DNA from 4 places in the Streptomyces sp. NPDC057694 genome. Region 2 is predicted to be linked to each of the others. Evidence: riboswitches for the same ligand, from Rfam matches in the RefSeq annotation. Region 2 holds a riboswitch; each other region holds the start of a gene.

The links. A riboswitch is a leader RNA that binds a small molecule or an ion and turns the genes downstream of it on or off. The one in region 2 is predicted to bind cobalamin.
Region 1: linked by a shared signal. The riboswitch ahead of metE (5-methyltetrahydropteroyltriglutamate--homocysteine S-methyltransferase) and the one ahead of ACFVDP_RS03050 (ABC transporter substrate-binding protein) in region 2 are both predicted to bind cobalamin.
Region 3: linked by a shared signal. The riboswitch ahead of ACFVDP_RS31815 (ribonucleoside-diphosphate reductase subunit alpha) and the one ahead of ACFVDP_RS03050 (ABC transporter substrate-binding protein) in region 2 are both predicted to bind cobalamin.
Region 4: linked by a shared signal. The riboswitch ahead of cobN (cobaltochelatase subunit CobN) and the one ahead of ACFVDP_RS03050 (ABC transporter substrate-binding protein) in region 2 are both predicted to bind cobalamin.

Annotation. Positions count from the first base shown of each region.
Region 1 covers NZ_JBHVIX010000001.1:1,234,112-1,238,220, reverse strand. The annotation lists gene metE (5-methyltetrahydropteroyltriglutamate--homocysteine S-methyltransferase) at 1-1,436, opposite strand, end outside; cobalamin riboswitch at 1,599-1,833, opposite strand; gene ACFVDP_RS05650 (hypothetical protein) at 1,832-2,143, opposite strand; gene ACFVDP_RS05645 (LAETG motif-containing sortase-dependent surface protein) at 2,347-2,781, shown strand; gene ACFVDP_RS05640 (RNA polymerase sigma factor) at 2,804-3,499, shown strand; gene ACFVDP_RS05635 (hypothetical protein) at 3,496-3,966, shown strand; gene ACFVDP_RS05630 (Na+/H+ antiporter) at 4,069-4,109, shown strand, end outside.
Region 2 covers NZ_JBHVIX010000001.1:636,605-640,713, reverse strand. The annotation lists gene ACFVDP_RS03060 (ABC transporter ATP-binding protein) at 1-491, opposite strand, end outside; gene ACFVDP_RS03055 (FecCD family ABC transporter permease) at 488-1,510, opposite strand; gene ACFVDP_RS03050 (ABC transporter substrate-binding protein) at 1,507-2,571, opposite strand; cobalamin riboswitch at 2,610-2,790, opposite strand; gene ACFVDP_RS03045 (alpha/beta fold hydrolase) at 3,063-3,746, opposite strand; gene ACFVDP_RS03040 (lytic polysaccharide monooxygenase) at 3,884-4,109, shown strand, end outside.
Region 3 covers NZ_JBHVIX010000019.1:113,948-118,056, reverse strand. The annotation lists gene ACFVDP_RS31830 (nucleoside hydrolase) at 1-196, shown strand, start outside; gene ACFVDP_RS31825 (GNAT family N-acetyltransferase) at 193-711, shown strand; gene ACFVDP_RS31820 (hypothetical protein) at 701-1,534, opposite strand; cobalamin riboswitch at 1,612-1,753, shown strand; gene ACFVDP_RS31815 (ribonucleoside-diphosphate reductase subunit alpha) at 1,878-4,109, shown strand, end outside.
Region 4 covers NZ_JBHVIX010000027.1:75,897-80,005, forward strand. The annotation lists gene ACFVDP_RS37015 (cobalamin biosynthesis protein CobG) at 1-1,107, opposite strand, end outside; cobalamin riboswitch at 1,186-1,311, shown strand; gene cobN (cobaltochelatase subunit CobN) at 1,344-4,109, shown strand, end outside.

The DNA.
Region 1 (4,109 bases), 600 kb from region 2:
TCGTTCCTGATGCGCTCCTCGTAGGCGGCGGTGTCGATCCGGCCCGCCTTCAGGTCGGCGCGGGCCGTGCGCAGTTCGGCCGTCTGCGGGAACGAGCCGATCGTGGTCGTCGGCAGCAGCGGCAGCCCCAGGTGGGCGCGCTGGGCCGCGGCCCGCTCGGGGTACGGCTGAGAGCGCCGGGCCTGCGCCTCGGTGACCGCGGCGGCGCGGGCCCGCACCGCGGGGTCCCGGGTGAGGGGCGAGGCGGCGCGGGAGGAGAGCGCGGCGCGGTTCACCGCGAGTTCCGCGGTGATCGAGTCCGTGCCGTGGGCGAGGCCCTTGGCGAGGGTGGCGATCTCCACCGTCTTCTGGCGGGCGAAGGCGAGCCAGCGCAGGATCTGCGGGTCGACGTCACGTTCCAGGGCGGCGTCCAGCGGGACGTGCAGCAGGGAGCAGGAGGCGGCGACGTCGACGCGGTCCGCGAGGCCGAGGAGGGTGCCGAGCGTGGCGAGGGACTTCGTCAGGTCGTTGACCCAGATGTTCCGGCCGTCGACGACACCGGCGACCAGGCGCTTGCCGGGCAGCCCGCCGACGGCGGCGAGCGCGTCGAGCTGGGCGGCCGCGGCGTCGGTGAAGTCCAGGGCGAGGCCTTCGACGGGTGCCTTGGCGAGTACGGGCAGGGCGTCGCCGAGCCGGCCGAAGTAGGAGGCGACCAGCAGCTTGGGCCGGTCGGCCGCCGCACCCAGCTCACGGTAGGCACGCTCGACGGCGTTGAGGTCGGCCGTGGTGCGGTCCTGGACCAGGGCGGGCTCGTCGAGCTGGACCCAGCCGGCCCCTGCGGCGCGCAGGTCGGCGAGGACCTCCGCGTACACCGGGAGCAGCCGGTCGAGGAGGGTGAGCGGGTCGAAGTCGGCGGCGACACCGGGCGCGGGCTTGGCGAGGAGGAGGTAGGTGACCGGGCCGACCAGGACCGGGCGGGCGGACAGCCCGAGGGCGAGGGCTTCCCGCAGCTCCGCGACCTGCTTGGCGGAGTCGGCGGTGAACACGGTGTCCGGCCCCAACTCGGGCACCAGATAGTGGTAGTTGGTGTCGAACCACTTGGTCATCTCCAGCGGCGCCACGTCCTGGGTGCCGCGGGCCATCGCGAAGTAGCCGTCGAGCGCGTCGGCGTCCACCGCGGCGCGGTGGCGCGCGGGAATCGCGCCGACCATCACGGTGGTGTCGAGGACGTGGTCGTAAGGGGAGAAGTCGCCGGTGGGGACTTCCGAGATCCCGGAGGCGGCGAGCTCCCGCCAGTTCCCCCGGCGCAGTTCGGCGGCCGTGGTCCGGAGGGCGTCGGCGGTGACGCGGCCCTTCCAGTACCCCTCGACGGCCTTCTTCAGTTCACGGTTCCGGCCCTGACGGGGGTAGCCGTACACGGTGGCCCGTGCTGCCGCGGCTTCGGTCCTGGTGGTCACGGAGTTCTCCTTCGAGAGACGTATCCCTGAGATCCCGAGGACCCGAACGCGTGAAGGAGCGACAGAAACGACAGGGCGACCTCACGCGGCAAAGGCGCGGTCGTCCGCCGGATATGTACGCCGACCCGCCCTCGAGGTCACCGGGATGTCCGCGCACGCGTCGTACGCGCACGGGCAGGTGGCAGGTCTTCGGACTCGCGGGCCCGTCCCGTGCGTGTCACCACGTACAGGACTCCTACTGGCCGTCGCTTCCCAGGTCCCGTTCCTCGGGTCCCAGTGCGTGTGACGGCGGTCGTTCCCACTCACCGCTGCGGGGCAGTCCCGGATTCCCACCGGGTTCCCTCTTGCGACGCATCCCGCCTGGCGGACGGGGCGAACCAGCTGCGGGGCCCACCCTACCGGCCGGTGGTGTCGGGCACGTCCGGCCCGCTGCCGCCCTCGGCGCCCGCGCCCTGCCGGGCACGACGACGGCCGAACAGAGCACCGCCCGCGACCACCAGACCGATGGCGACGACCTTGGCTGCTCCGTAGTAGCCCGTCGCGAGGTTCTCCGGGGTGCCGGGCAGCCGGAGGAGGACCCACGCCGCCGCGAGAACGCCGATCACGATCACGACCACGGCTCCCACCGCTCCGAGATCCGCCCACCAGGGCTCCGCGCCGTGACCCCGCTCCTCGTGCCCCGCGATGTCCTTCTCGGTGTCCGTCAACGCCTCGTACTCCCCTGTGATCGTGGTGCTCGCCGAGGAAGATGCGGGTCAGGGGGCGACGGTTCCCAGGAGTGGATCTTCGGGGTGTCCGCGGACCCCGGCGAAGATTTTCGTGCGACCGCGGCAACCTGGCGCGGGGTCGCGCGTCGTGTGGGGGTGAAGGGCGCCGTCCGGCGTCCTCGTCCCGACCGTGGAGAACGACCGTGAAGCACCTCGTCCCCGTCCGCAGCGCCGTTGTCGCCACCGGCCTGCTGGCCGCCCTGGCCTCGATCCCCGCCGCCCACGCCACGCCCGCCCCGTCCTCGGCCGCCGCCACCGAGGCGCCGAGCGCGTCGCCCGCCACCGGCGCTCCGAAGCCCGCCACGAGCGAGCCGCCGACGGCCGAACCGTCCACCGCGCCGGGCGGCAAGGAGTCCGCCACCCCCTCGCCGGTACCCAGCGCCGGCGACGCTACCGAGGCGCCCTCGCCCGCCCCCGCCGACGGTACCGAGGCGCCCTCGGCAGCTCCCGCCGACGACGAGCTGGCCCATACTGGTTCGTCGAACACCGGTACGGCCGTCATGGGCGCCGGGGCCGTCGTCCTCGTCGCCGGTGGAGCGGGAGCCCTCTTCGCCGTACGCCGCCGCTCGCACCGCTGACGCAGCCCACCCGAGGATCTCTGTGCACAGCTCCGCAGTCACCGAACTCGCCCCACGGCCACAGCCGTTCACGCTCGCCCACGGCCGAACCCGTCCGGGGTGGCGGGCGCTGCTGCGCGGGCTGCTGCGCCGCGACCGGTCCACTCTCGAAGCGGCGCCCGGCCCGGCCGCGCGCCCGTACACATCCCCGTACGGCACCACGCACCCGCACCCGCACCCGCACACCGACCGGCCGCCCACGATCAGCGAGCTGTACCACGCGCACCGGCTGCGCATGGTGCGGCTCGCGGTGCTGCTCGTGGACGACCTGTCCACCGCCGAGGACGTCGTGCAGGACGCGTTCACGGCCCTCTACCGACGCCACGGAGAGCGCATCACGGAGGTCGACAACGCCCTCGGCTATCTGCGGACGTCGGTCGTCAACACCGCACGGTCGGTGCTGCGCCGACGCCGCACGGCCCGGGCCTGGACCCCGCCGCCGGCCGGTGCCGCCCCTTCGGCGGAGGACTCCGTCGTGCTCGACGAAGCGCACCGCGAAGTCCTCGCCGCACTCGCCCGGCTCACCCCGCGCCGCCGCGAGGTCCTCGTCCTGCGCTACTGGGCCGAACTCAGCGAGGCCGAGATAGCCGCCGCCCTCGGCATCAGCAAAGGCGCGGTGAAATCGAACGCGAGCCGCGCCCTGGACGCACTCGAAAGGATCCTGGAGGGCCGGATATGACGCCCCGGACACCATGGGCCGAACCGGCCGACCACCCCGAGCGCCCGGCGGAGCGACGGCTGCACGAGGCACTGGCCGCGCGCGCCGACAGCATCACCGTACGCACGCTGCGCCCGGCCGAGCCGCCAGGACCGCACCTGCGCCGACTGCCCCTGCTCCACCGTGCCCTCCTCCACCGCGTCCGGCGCCGCTACGTGGTCCCGCTCGCCGGTCTCGCCACCGCCGCCGCCCTCGTCGTCGGCTACCTCACGCTGGCCCCGGACACGGAACCGCACCGCACCCCCGTACCGCCCGCCGCGCCCTCGGCCCCGGCCGACCCCGACCGCGCTCCGACTCCCCGCCCGTCCTCGCCGGCCCCGGCCGGCTCGACGGCACCGCACACCGAGGTGCCGACCCCTTCCCGTCCGCCCTCCGCGACCGCCCCGGACGACGTCGCCCCCTCGGCGACCCCGAGCACACCCGGCTGAGCCGGGACCGGCCGACACCGGCATACCGGCGCCGGCTTCCGCCCGCGCACACGGCACAGTTAGGGCAGCACAGTGTCGGTGCAGTGTCTGAGGGAGGAACGCGTGCTCGGTCTCGAGCTTGTCGTGCTGTTGGGGATCGCCGT
Region 2 (4,109 bases):
AGCAGCAGCTCGCGCGGCTCCTGGGCCAGGGCGCGGGCGATCTGCACCCGCTGGCGCTCACCGCCCGACAGGGTGTGCCACAGCCGGTGCGCCTTGTCGGCCAGTCCGCTGCGCTCCAGTGCGGAACGGACCGCGGCCTCGTCGGCCGCGGACGCCGGCGACCAGGCGCGACGGTGCGGGATCCGGCCGAGCCGCACCACATCGACGACCGTCAACTCGACCAGGGTCTCCGACTGCTGCTCCACCACGGCGACCCGCTGGGCGACCGTGCGGCGCGGCACGTCCGCGAGCGGCGCGCCGTCGAGGGTGACGACACCGGAGTCCGGGGCGAGCACCCCGGCGAGCAGCCGCAGCAGGGTCGACTTGCCCGAGCCGTTCGGCCCCAGCAGGCCCGTCACGGTGCCGGGGCGCGGCGCGAGCGCCACCCCGTCGAGGATCAGTGCGCCGCCGGCCGACCGCGACACGCGCTCCGCGCGCAGTCCGGCCGTCACCGGACGGCCCTGCGCCGGTACAGCACCAACACGAACGCGGGCACACCGATCAGTGACGTCACCACTCCCACCGGAATCTCCTGCGGTGCCAGGACCGTGCGCGCCGCCGTGTCCACCCAGACCAGGAACACCGCGCCGGAGAGCGCCGTCACCGGCAGCAGCCGGGTGTGCCCCGGACCGACGAGGGCGCGTGCCGCGTGCGGCAGCACCAGACCGACGAAGCCGATGGCGCCCGCCGCGCTGACCAGGACCGCGGTCAGCAGGGCCGTCACACACAGCAGGATCAGCCGGGTGCGGGCCACCCGGACGCCCAGCGCGGCCGCCGCCTCCGGGCCGAAGGCGAACGCGTCGAGCGTGCGCCCGTACCCGAGACACACGACCAGCGCGACCACGAGGACCGACAGACACAGCCACACCTCGGTCCAGCCGACCCCGCCGAGCGAGCCGAGCAGCCAGAACAGCACGCCGCGCGTCGTCTCCGCGTCGGCGGCCGTCAGCACCACGAACGAGGTCAGCGCGGAGAACAACTGCATCGCGGCCACCCCGCTCAGCACCACCCGGTCCGTCGTGCCGCCCAGCGTGTGGCTGAGCAGCAGCACCAGCGCGAACGACAGGACCGCGCCGATGAACGCCCCGCCGGACACCGACAGCGCGCCGCCGCCCACCCCGAGGACCACGACGAGCACGGCGCCCGTCGACGCCCCCGAGGACACCCCGAGCACGAACGGATCGGCGAGCGGATTGCGCAGCAGCGCCTGCAGCACCGTGCCGCACACGGCGAGCCCGGCCCCGCACACGGCCGCGAGCAGCGTCCGCGGCAGCCGCAGATTCCATACGATGCCGTCGCGGATCGGCGTCAGGTCCGAGCTGCCCCAGCCGAGGCGCGCGCCCACCGCCGACCAGACGTCGCCGACGCGGATCTGCGCGGGCCCGAAGGTGATCGCCACGGCGACGGACGCACACAGCGCGAAGACGCCCGCCGTCCAGTAGAGACCTGACCGCAGGGTCGCGGCACTCACTTGGCGAGGCCGAACTCGCCGAGCGCGGCGGCCACCTTCTCCACTCCGTCCACGGTGCGGATCGTCGGGTTCATGTCCTGCCCGCTCAAGAGCACGTACCGCTTCTCGCGCACCGCCGTCATGTTCTTCGTGACGGGATCGGACTCCAGGAACCTGATCTTCTGGGCGGCGGACTCGGCCGACTGCGAGCGGCGCGTCAAGTCACCGATGACGAGGACGTCCGGGTCACGGTCCGCGACCGTCTCCCAGCCGATCTGCGGCCACTCCTCATGCGTGTCGTCGAAGACGTTGCGCAGCCCCAGCTCCTCCGTGATGACGCCGGGAGCACCACAACAGCCCGCCATGTAGGGCGAGTCGGAATTCGCGAACCAGTACAGCACGCTGACGTCCGAGGCGTCGGCCGCCGAAGTGGCCTTGTGTACCCGGGACTTGAGGCTGTCGACGAGCTTCTCGCCGCGCTTCTCGACGTCGAAGATCTTCGCCAGGTCACGTATCTCGCCGTAGACCGTGTCGAGGGTGAGCGCCTTCGTGCGCTCGCCGTCGCCGTCGCCACTGTTGTTCTTGCCCGCGCAGTCGCTGGGGGAGAGGTAGGCGGGGACGCCGAGTTCGGTGAACTTCTCGCGCGGCGCCACCCCGCCCTTGCTGAGCGTGTAGGTGAACGAGGCCGCGGCGAAGTCGGGTTCGACGGCGAGGACCTTCTCGAAGGAGGGGTAGCGGTCGGCGAGCCGCGGCACCTTCGCGTTCGCCTTCTCAAGTCCCTTGAGCACGGGGTCGGTCCAGGTGGCGGTGCCCACCATCCGGTCGGCCAGACCGAGCGACAGCATGATCTCGGCCGACCCCTGATCGAGGGCGACGGCACGCCGAGGGGCGTGGTCGACGTGCACCTTCGTATCGCAGTTGTCGACGGTGACCCCGCCCGTCGCCTTCTCGTCCGTGCCTGCGCCGGTCGATCCGCCGCATCCGGCGAGGAGGAGGACGCCGGCCAACAGCGTTGCGGTACGGCGGAGGTGACGGGTGGTGCGGGCGGGCGGCACGGGAGATCCTCTGCGTCCAGGGCTCATACGCGGAGCCGGTCTACGGTCAACCCCCGGACCGCGGAACGCCGCCGGGGGCCGCCAGCAGGTCTTCGGACTCGGGGTCGTCCGCGCGAAGCGCCTTCCCAGACCGTGTCACCGGCCCAGTGGCTGTGGCTCCGCCCGTCACCCTCACCGCTGCGCGTCAGTTCCGGATTCTCACCGGATTCCCTGACCCGTGCACGGACAGACCGTGCAAAGGTACGACTGGCCTGGCGAAAGTATCACGGGGTGGGCGCGGGTCCTTTTGCCGGGACCGGGGCTCGTTGTCGGCTGCGGGCCGGTGGGGGCTGGTCGCGCAGTTCCCCGCGCCCCTGGAGTGCGCACTTCGTGCGGCATCTCCATCAAAAGCGCGGCGAAGCCGCAGCCTCAAAGGGGAGGCGGCGCGAAGCGCCTGCCTCAGGGGCGCGGGGAACTGCGCGAGAAGCGGCCACCGGCCCGCAGACGGACGACAACTGATCCAGCCGCCCTGCACCGGCTCACGCCCCGAGAAACGCGCAGACCTCCGTCGCGAACTCCTCCGGCGCGTCCCGGTGGATGAGGTGCCCGACGGGAAGGGTCAGCAGCCGCCCGCCGGGAATACGTCGGGCCAGCTCCGCGACACCGTCCTGCGGGACATGGCTGAGGGGCCCGCCCGCCACCACCAGCGTCTCGGCGGTGATGTCGCCGAGACGCTCCAGCCAGTGCGCGGGCGGGGTGTCGAGCTGCTGCCGGACCGCGACCACCATCTCCCAGTCGAAGGCCAGGTCTCCCTCGGGCCGGACCAGCGGCGGCGGTGTCCGCGGGCGGGGGAGCGGCACGTCCTCCAGAACCAGCCGTGCCACCCGCTCCGGCTCGGCCGCCGCCAGCAGAAAGGCGACCACGCCACCCATGGAGTGCGCGACGACCCGCACCCGGTCGAGGCCCGCCGCGTCCAGGAACGCGGCGACGTCGTCCCGCATCAGCTCCAGTGAGTACCGTCCCGGCCAGTCGCTCCGCCCGTGCCCGCGCAGGTCGAGGGCGTACACCCGGTGGTCGCGGGCGAACGCCGGTGCCACCGGCGCCCAGTCGGCGGCACCCTCTCCCAGGCCGGGCAGCAGCAGGAGCGGCACGGCGTCCGGCGGCCCCGACACCTCGTAGGACAACCGGACCCCCGCCACGCGCACCGTGCGCCGTTCCGTCATTTCCCGAACCCCCGCCCTGCGGATCAGTTGGATCAGTCGATCTCGCGAGGCTACGCCGGTGCGCGGCAACCGAATCGGTACCGGCGACGACTACGAGGAGTACCGCTCGTCGGAGACCTCCCGAAGGAGACATTCCCATGACGGTTCCTCCCCGTACGGCAGTTCCTCGTCGCCCCGGGACCGGCCGGACCACTACCCGTGCAGCGAGATCCCTCCGGTCCCGGCGCGCGGCCGGTCTGGTCGGCGCGGCGGGCTTCGCCGTCGCCACCGTGCTCGCTGTGCCGTCCCCGGCCGCCGCGCACGGCGTCGCCCTGATGCCCGGCTCGCGCACCTACCTCTGCTACAAGGACCTCCTCGCCAACT
Region 3 (4,109 bases), on a different contig from region 2:
GTGCGGGTCCGAACTGACCCGCGGCAAGACGGTGTTCATCCCCTACGACGCCGACTACCCGCGCGCCTACTACCAGGAGTCCCCGCTGGTCGCGGAGCGCACCGCCCGGCGCGGCCGGGTCGCCCTCGGCACCGGCCCGCGCAACTTCACCGAGGATTTCGTCAACACCCTCCTCAAGCAGCCGAGCGTGGCGTGAGCGCTCCCCCGGCTGTCACCGTCCGGGCCGTGCGCCCCGAGGACCACGCCCGGCTCGGCGAGATCGGTGCCGCCGCCTATCTGGACAGCGGGCTCCTCGCGTTCGGCGAGAGCGACTGGTACGCGGGCGAACTGCGCGATGTCGCGCGGCGCGCCCGGGAGGCGACCGTGCTCGTCGCCGTCGGCCCCGACGGGGCCGTGCTCGGCGGTGTCACGTACGTCCCCGCGCACGACCATCCCTACGCCGAGGTGGCCCGGGAGGGCGAGGCCGAGTTCCGGATGCTGGCCGTGGCCGCCGAGGCGCGCGGGCAGGGCGCGGGGGCGGCCCTCGTACGGGCCATGATCGACCGCGCGCGGGCCGACGGACGCACGGCCCTCGTGCTGTCCACCCAGCCCGTCGCGACCGCCTCGCACCGGCTCTACGAGCGGCTCGGGTTCCGCCGGGCGCCCGGCCGGGACTGGGCGCCGGTGCCCGAAGTGACGCTCCTGGGCTACGAGTTGAGGCTCAGCGGCTGATCCCGTACAGATCGCCGCGCACGTCCCTGGCGAGCTGCGCGGCCCAGCGGACGGTCGCGTCGCGGTCCGGGTCCTCGCCGCTCTCCACCCGGACCAGGACGCCGCCGACGCGGACGTGCGCCCGGTACGAGGTTCTGGTGTCGCCCTCGTAGACGATCTCCTGGACCTCCAGGTTCGCCTCGTCGCCGAGCCCCTTCAAGGGCTCGACGCGGTAGCGCTCGGTCGCGGTGCCGGCCTCCATGTCGGAGCCGAACTCCGGGCAGTGGCGCAGGATGTCCTGCTCGACGCGGTGCAGGTCACGAGCGGCGGCCGTGGTCAGCGACACGAGGTGCTGGGACACCATGATGTGGCCCTGGGGCGGCCGCGTCCTGCGGTTCGTCCACAGGGAGTGGGAGTACGCCTCCGTGCCGCGGTAGGCGGCCGGGCCGAGCCACGCCGGATCCTCCTCCGACTCCAGGCAGTACGACCACCAGCCGCGCCGCTGCTCGTGCGTGTTCTTGAACACCCCGGCCTGGTGCTGATCCTTGCTGTCCAGGCCCCGGCCGAAGGCCGAGTCGGGCAGCAGGGTGGCATCCAGCTGCGCGCCGGTGAAGGTCCGCTGCGACGGCGCCACGGAGTCGACGCCCGGGGCGGTCGGCGCGCCGGTGGGCGGCACGATCCCCGGCGGCGACGCGGCCGGGCTCGCGGAGGCCGACGTGGGCGTCCCGGGCGCCGACGACCTCGGCGCCGCCTTGTCCGCCTCCCCCGTCCCGTTCACCCCTTGGGTGCCACAGCCCGCCAAGAGTCCCACCAGCACCATGGCCGTCACTCGCCCCGCACGCATGGAACCACTCTCCCCAAGATCGTCCACACTCGACTGGCCGTCACCCTAGCCGACACAACATGTGGGGCTGCCGCGAACACCCGACACAACATGTATGCTCGCTCTCGCTGTCAGCGCAGGGGAATCCGGTGCAAATCCGGAACTGTCCCGCAACGGTGAACGTAAGCCTCAAAAGCGTGTACGTGAGTCCGAAGACCTGCAGACGGCACACCCGAGCCACTCGGCCCGGGTGTCGAAGACGTCCGGGCCTCGTGGAATGGGCCGGTGACGCGGGCCCTGCCGTGCGCGGGCCCGGGCCACTGTTCCCCCGCGGGCCCCGAGCCGAGCGAGGGAGAGCCCCACCGTGACCATCGCGCCCGCTGATCCTGCCTCAGCCGTGGCCGAGGCGGATGCCCCCGGTACCGCGCTGCTGCGCACCCTGACCGAGCTGACCGCCGATCTGCCCGCCGCGGATCCCGGCCGGGTCGCGGCCGCCGCGCTGCGGGGCCGCAGCGCGCGGGCCGACGAGGCCGAGCTGCGCGAACTCGCCACCGAGGGCGCGGCCGGGCTGATCTCCGAGGACCCCGTCTACTCCCGGCTCGCCGCGCGGCTGCTCACGCTCTCCATCGCCGCCGAGGCCGCCTCGCAGGGCGTCACGTCGTTCACCGGGTCGATCGCCGTCGGCCACCGCGAGGGCCTGATCGCGGACCGCACCGCCGAGTTCGTGCGCGTCCACGCCGCGCGGCTCGACGCACTGGTGGACCGGACGGCCGACGACCGCTTCGGCTACTTCGGCCTGCGCACCGTCTTCAGCCGCTATCTGCTGCGCCACCCGATCACCCGCAAGGTGATCGAGACGCCCCAGCACTTCATGCTGCGCGTCGCGGCCGGTCTCGCCGAGGACGACTCGGCGCGGGCGCTCGACGAGGTCGCGGCGCTGTACGGCCTGATGAGCCGGCTCGACTACCTGCCCTCCTCCCCCACCCTGTTCAACTCCGGCACCCGGCACCCGCAGATGTCGAGCTGCTACCTGCTCGACTCGCCGCTGGACGAGCTGGACTCGATCTACGACCGCTACCACCAGGTGGCCCGCCTCTCCAAGCACGCCGGTGGCATCGGGCTCTCGTACTCCCGCATCCGCAGCCGGGGTTCGCTGATCCGCGGCACGAACGGGCACTCCAACGGCATCGTCCCGTTCCTGAAGACGCTCGACGCCTCCGTCGCCGCGGTGAACCAGGGCGGGCGCCGCAAGGGCGCGGCGGCCGTCTACCTGGAGACGTGGCACTCCGACATCGAGGAGTTCCTGGAGCTGCGCGACAACACCGGTGAGGACGCGCGCCGTACGCACAATCTGAACCTGGCGCACTGGATCCCCGACGAGTTCATGCGCCGCGTGGACGCCGACCGGCCGTGGTCGCTGTTCTCCCCCGCCGACGTGCCCGAGCTGGTCGACCTGTGGGGCGACGAGTTCGACGCCGCGTACCGCAAGGCCGAGGCCGAGGGGAAGGCGCGCAAGACCATCCCCGCCCGCGACCTGTACGGCCGCATGATGCGCACCCTCGCGCAGACCGGCAACGGCTGGATGACGTTCAAGGACGCCGCCAACCGCACCGCCAACCAGACCGCGGAGCCCGGCCACACGGTCCACTCCTCGAACCTGTGCACCGAGATCCTGGAGGTCACGGACGACGGGGAGACGGCCGTCTGCAACCTCGGGTCGGTGAACCTCGGTTCGTTCGTCGTCGAGGGCGACATCGACTGGGAGCGCCTGGACGAGACCGTCCGCACCGCCGTCACGTTCCTCGACCGTGTCGTCGACATCAACTTCTACCCGACCGAGCAGGCGGGCCGCTCCAACGCCCGCTGGCGCCCGGTGGGCCTGGGCGCGATGGGGCTCCAGGACGTCTTCTTCAAGCTGCGCCTGCCGTTCGACTCCCCCGAGGCGAAGGCGCTGTCCACGCGGCTCCAGGAGCGGATCATGCTCGCCGCGTACGAGGCGTCGGCGGATCTCGCCGAGCGCAGCGGCCCGCTGCCCGCCTGGGAGAAGACCCGCACCGCGCGCGGTGTGCTGCACCCCGACCACTACGACGTCGAGTTCACCTGGCCGGAGCGCTGGGCCGCGCTGCGGGAACGTATCGCCGCGACCGGCATGCGCAACTCGCTGCTGCTCGCGATCGCGCCGACGGCCACGATCGCCTCGATCGCGGGTGTCTACGAGTGCATCGAGCCGCAGGTCTCCAACCTGTTCAAGCGCGAGACGCTGTCGGGTGAGTTCCTCCAGGTCAACTCGTACCTGGTGGACGAGCTGAAGGCGCTCGGCGTGTGGGACGCGCAGACCCGTGAGGCGCTGCGCGAGTCCAACGGCTCGGTGCAGGGCTTCACCTGGGTGCCGGACGAGGTGCGGGCGCTGTACCGCACGGCGTGGGAGATCCCGCAGCGCGGGCTCATCGACATGGCGGCGGCCCGTACCGCCTTCCTCGACCAGGCCCAGTCGCTGAACCTGTTCCTGGAGACGCCGACCATCGGCAAGCTCTCCTCGATGTACGCCTACGCCTGGAAGTCGGGCCTGAAGACGACGTACTACCTGCGCTCGCGC
Region 4 (4,109 bases), on a different contig from region 2:
GTCGGTGTGGGACTTGGCGCAGCCCGGGCTGCCGATGCAGGCGCCTACGCGGGTCCAGGGGGTTTCGGGGTGCTGTTCCTCTTCGGTGGCGCCGGGGATGACGATGCGGCGCCAGGGGGTGACGCGGAGTTCTTGTGCGGGGAGTTCTGCGGCGCGGGCTACGAGGTCCGCCCACTGGTCGGGGGTGGCCGTACCGAAGGGGAGGGCGATGCCGGTTGTCGTCGGGTGCGCGTTCGTCGTGGCTGGTCGCGCAGTTCCCCGCGCCCCTACGGGGCGCTCTTCCACGCCGGGTCCGGCACATTCAGCCCCTCCGGCGTTTGAGGAGCGGGGTCCGGGGCGGAGCCCCGTGCCCGTCGTCGGGTGCGCGTTCGTCGTGGCTGGTCGCGCAGTTCCCCGCGCCCCTACGGGGCGCAGTCCCAGGCGACGGGACAGGCGGGCCGTCAACTCGCCTTCGGGCAAGCCGAGTTCAGAGACGCGCCACACCCGGCGATCGGAGACCTCCCTGGCCGCCTCCACAAAGACTTCAGCCGCGCTCACAGCAGCCCGCGCAGCGTCCTCGTACGGCACCCGGAACGCCACACCCCCGACGGAGAGGAGCCCGTCGCCCCCGGGCAGCCCCCGAAGAAGGACATCCGGGCCGAGCCCGGCGACATCCCCGCGACCGTCGTCCAGCGCGAAAAGGAACCGTCCGGACAGTTCGGGCGTGACGGAACTCGCGATCAGCGCCGCGTCGAGCCCGCGCAGCCACCCGCGTACGTCGACGTGCCCGCCCCCGTCGAGCCCCGACATGGGTGAGGCGACCACATTGCGGACCCGCTCGTGCGCGGGCGACGGCAGCAGCCCGGCCGCGCTCAGAGCGTCCGCCAACTCGCCGCCGCAGCCGTCCCGCAGCCCGCGCAGCTGAACGTTTCCCCGCGAGGTGAGATGGAGCACGCCGTCCCCGAGCCGCCCCGCGAGAGCGCCCAGCGCCCGCGCCTGCGTCACCGTCAGCACCCCGCCGGGAATCCGCACCCGCGCCAGGAAACCGTCGTCCGCCGCGTGCAGCCGCAGCGCGCCCGGGCAGGCGTCGCCCCGGGCGGGATCAGCGGATATGTGGGTGGGGGACATGCCGGGGAGCATACCCATGGGGCTGTGACGAGCGCCCCGTACCGGGGTGCGCACCGGCCCCGTACGATGGCCGCACAGACCAACATCGCCAGCGACGGCGACAGGGGAGGAAGCCGGTGCGAATCCGGCGCGGTCCCGCCACTGTGAGTCCCGTGCCCGGCACGGGATGAGCCAGGAACTCCTGCCGTCGAACGACCACCCGGGGCGCGGACACCCCGAGGAAGGCCAGCCGACGCATGCCCCAGCAGCTGCTGCTCCTGTCGACCTCCGACACCGACCTGCTCAGCGCCCGAGCGGCGAACGCCGCGGAGGACACCCCGGTCGAGTACCGCTTCGCGAACCCCTCCCGGATCAGCGTCGAGCACGATCTCGACGCGCTGCTCGACGGCGCGGGCCTGGTCGTCGTCCGGCTCCTGGGCGGGGTCCGCGCCTGGCAGGACGGCATCGACCGGCTGACCGCCGCCGGGGTGCCGCTGGTCGTCCTCACCGGTGAACAGGCGCCGGACGCCCAGCTGATGGCGGCCTCCACGGTGCCCGTCGGCATCGCCGCCGAGGCCCACAAGTACCTGGCGCACGGCGGCCCGGCGAACCTGGAGCAGCTCGCCCGCTTCCTCTCCGACACCGTGCTGCTCACCGGCCACGGCTTCGAGCCGCCGCAGCCCGCGCCCTCCTGGGGCGCCCTGGACCGGCCCGCGTCGCAGGCCGGCGGCCCCACGGTCGCCGTGCTCTACTACCGCGCCCACCACATGAGCGGCAACACCGCCTTCGTGCACACCCTGTGCGACGCGATCGAGGCGTCCGGCGCCCGCCCGCTGCCGCTGTACGTGGCGTCGCTGCGCACCCCCGAGCCCGAGCTGATCGAAGCGCTGACCGGCGCCGACGCCATCGTCACCACCGTCCTCGCGGCGGGCGGCACCCGCCCCGCCGAGGCGAGCGCGGGCGGCGACGACGAGGCCTGGGACGCGGGCGCGCTCACCGGCCTCGACGTGCCGATCCTCCAGGCGCTGTGCCTGACCTCGTCCCGCGCCGACTGGGAGGCGAACGACGAGGGCGTATCGCCGCTCGACGCCGCCACGCAGATCGCGGTGCCGGAGTTCGACGGCCGGCTGATCACCGTCCCGTTCTCCTTCAAGGAGATCGACGAGGACGGGCTGCCCGCCTACATCGGCGACCCCGAGCGCGCCGCCCGCGTCGCCGGGATCGCCGTCCGCCACGCCCGCCTGCGGCACATACCGGCCCGGGACAAGAAGCTGGCGCTCGTCCTGTCCGCGTACCCGACCAAGCACTCCCGGATCGGCAACGCGGTGGGCCTGGACACCCCCGCCTCCGCGATCGTGCTGCTCAAGCGGCTGATCGACGAGGGCTACGACTTCGGGGACACCGACGGGATCCCCGGCCTCGCCTCCGGCGACGGCGACGAACTGATCCGCGCGCTCATCGACGCGGGCGGCCACGACCAGGAGTGGCTGACCGAGGAACAGCTCGCGAAGAACCCGGTCCGCATCCCGGCCGCCGACTACAAGCGCTGGTACGTGACGCTGCCGCAGGAGCTGCGGGACGGTGTCGAGCGGCACTGGGGCCCGCCGCCCGGCGAGATGTTCCTCGACCGCTCCCGCAACCCCGAGGGCGACATCGTGCTCGCGGCGCTGCGGCGCGGGAACCTGCTGATCCTCATCCAGCCGCCGCGCGGCTTCGGCGAGAACCCGATCGCGATCTACCACGACCCCGATCTCCCGCCGTCCCACCACTACTTGGCGGCCTACCGCTGGATCGCGGCCTCCGCCGACGACGGCGGGTTCGGCGCCGACGCGATGATCCACCTCGGCAAGCACGGCAACCTGGAGTGGCTGCCCGGCAAGAACGCCGGCCTGTCCGCCGCGTGCGCTCCCGACGCGGCCCTCGGGGACCTGCCGCTGGTGTACCCGTTCCTGGTCAACGACCCGGGCGAGGGCACCCAGGCCAAGCGCCGGGTGCACGCCACGCTCATCGATCACCTGGTGCCGCCGATGGCGCGCGCCGACTCCTACGGTGACATCGCGCGCCTGGAGCAACTCCTCGACGAGTACGCGCAGATCGCGTCCATGGACCCGGCGAAGCTGCCCGCGATCCGGGCCCAGATCTGGACGCTGATCCAGGCCGCGAAGCTCGACCACGACCTGGGCCTGGAGGCGCGGCCCGACGACGACGGGTTCGACGACTTCCTGCTGCACGTCGACGGGTGGCTGTGCGAGGTCAAGGACGCGCAGATCCGCGACGGGCTGCATGTGCTCGGGCAGGCGCCGGGCGGTGCCGACCGGGTCAATCTGGTTCTCGCCATTTTGCGGGCGCGGCAGATCTGGGGCGGGAGTCAGGCTCTGCCGGGGTTGCGGGAGGCTTTGGGGCTGGACGAGTCGAAGGCGACCCGTACTGATGCTGATGCCGCTGAGTCGGCGGCCCGGGGCCTGGTCGAGGCGATGGAGGCCGCCGACTGGTCGCCCGAAGCGGTTCCGGCGGCGATTGCGCTGGCGTCACGGGGCTCTGCCCCGGACCCCGCTCCTCAATCGCCGGAGGGGCTGGATTTGGTTGCTGACATCCTGACCTTCGCCGCCCGCGAAGTCGTCCCCCGTCTCGACGCCACCACCGCCGAACTCGACAACTCCGTACGGGCGTTGGAGGGACGGTTCGTGCCCGCCGGGCCCTCGGGATCCCCGCTGCGCGGGCTGGTGAACGTCCTCCCGACCGGGCGGAACTTCTACTCGGTCGACCCGAAGGCCGTTCCCTCCCGCCTTGCGTGGGAGACGGGACAGGCGCTGGCCGAGTCGCTGGTGGACCGGTACAAGCAGGACAACGGCGGGGAGTACCCGACCTCCGTCGGGCTGTCCCTCTGGGGTACCAGTGCGATGCGTACGGCGGGTGACGACATCGCCGAGGCGTTCGCGCTGCTCGGCATCCGCCCCGTCTGGGACGACGCCTCGCGCCGCGTCACGGGCCTGGAGGCGATCCCGTACGAGGAGTTGGGCCGC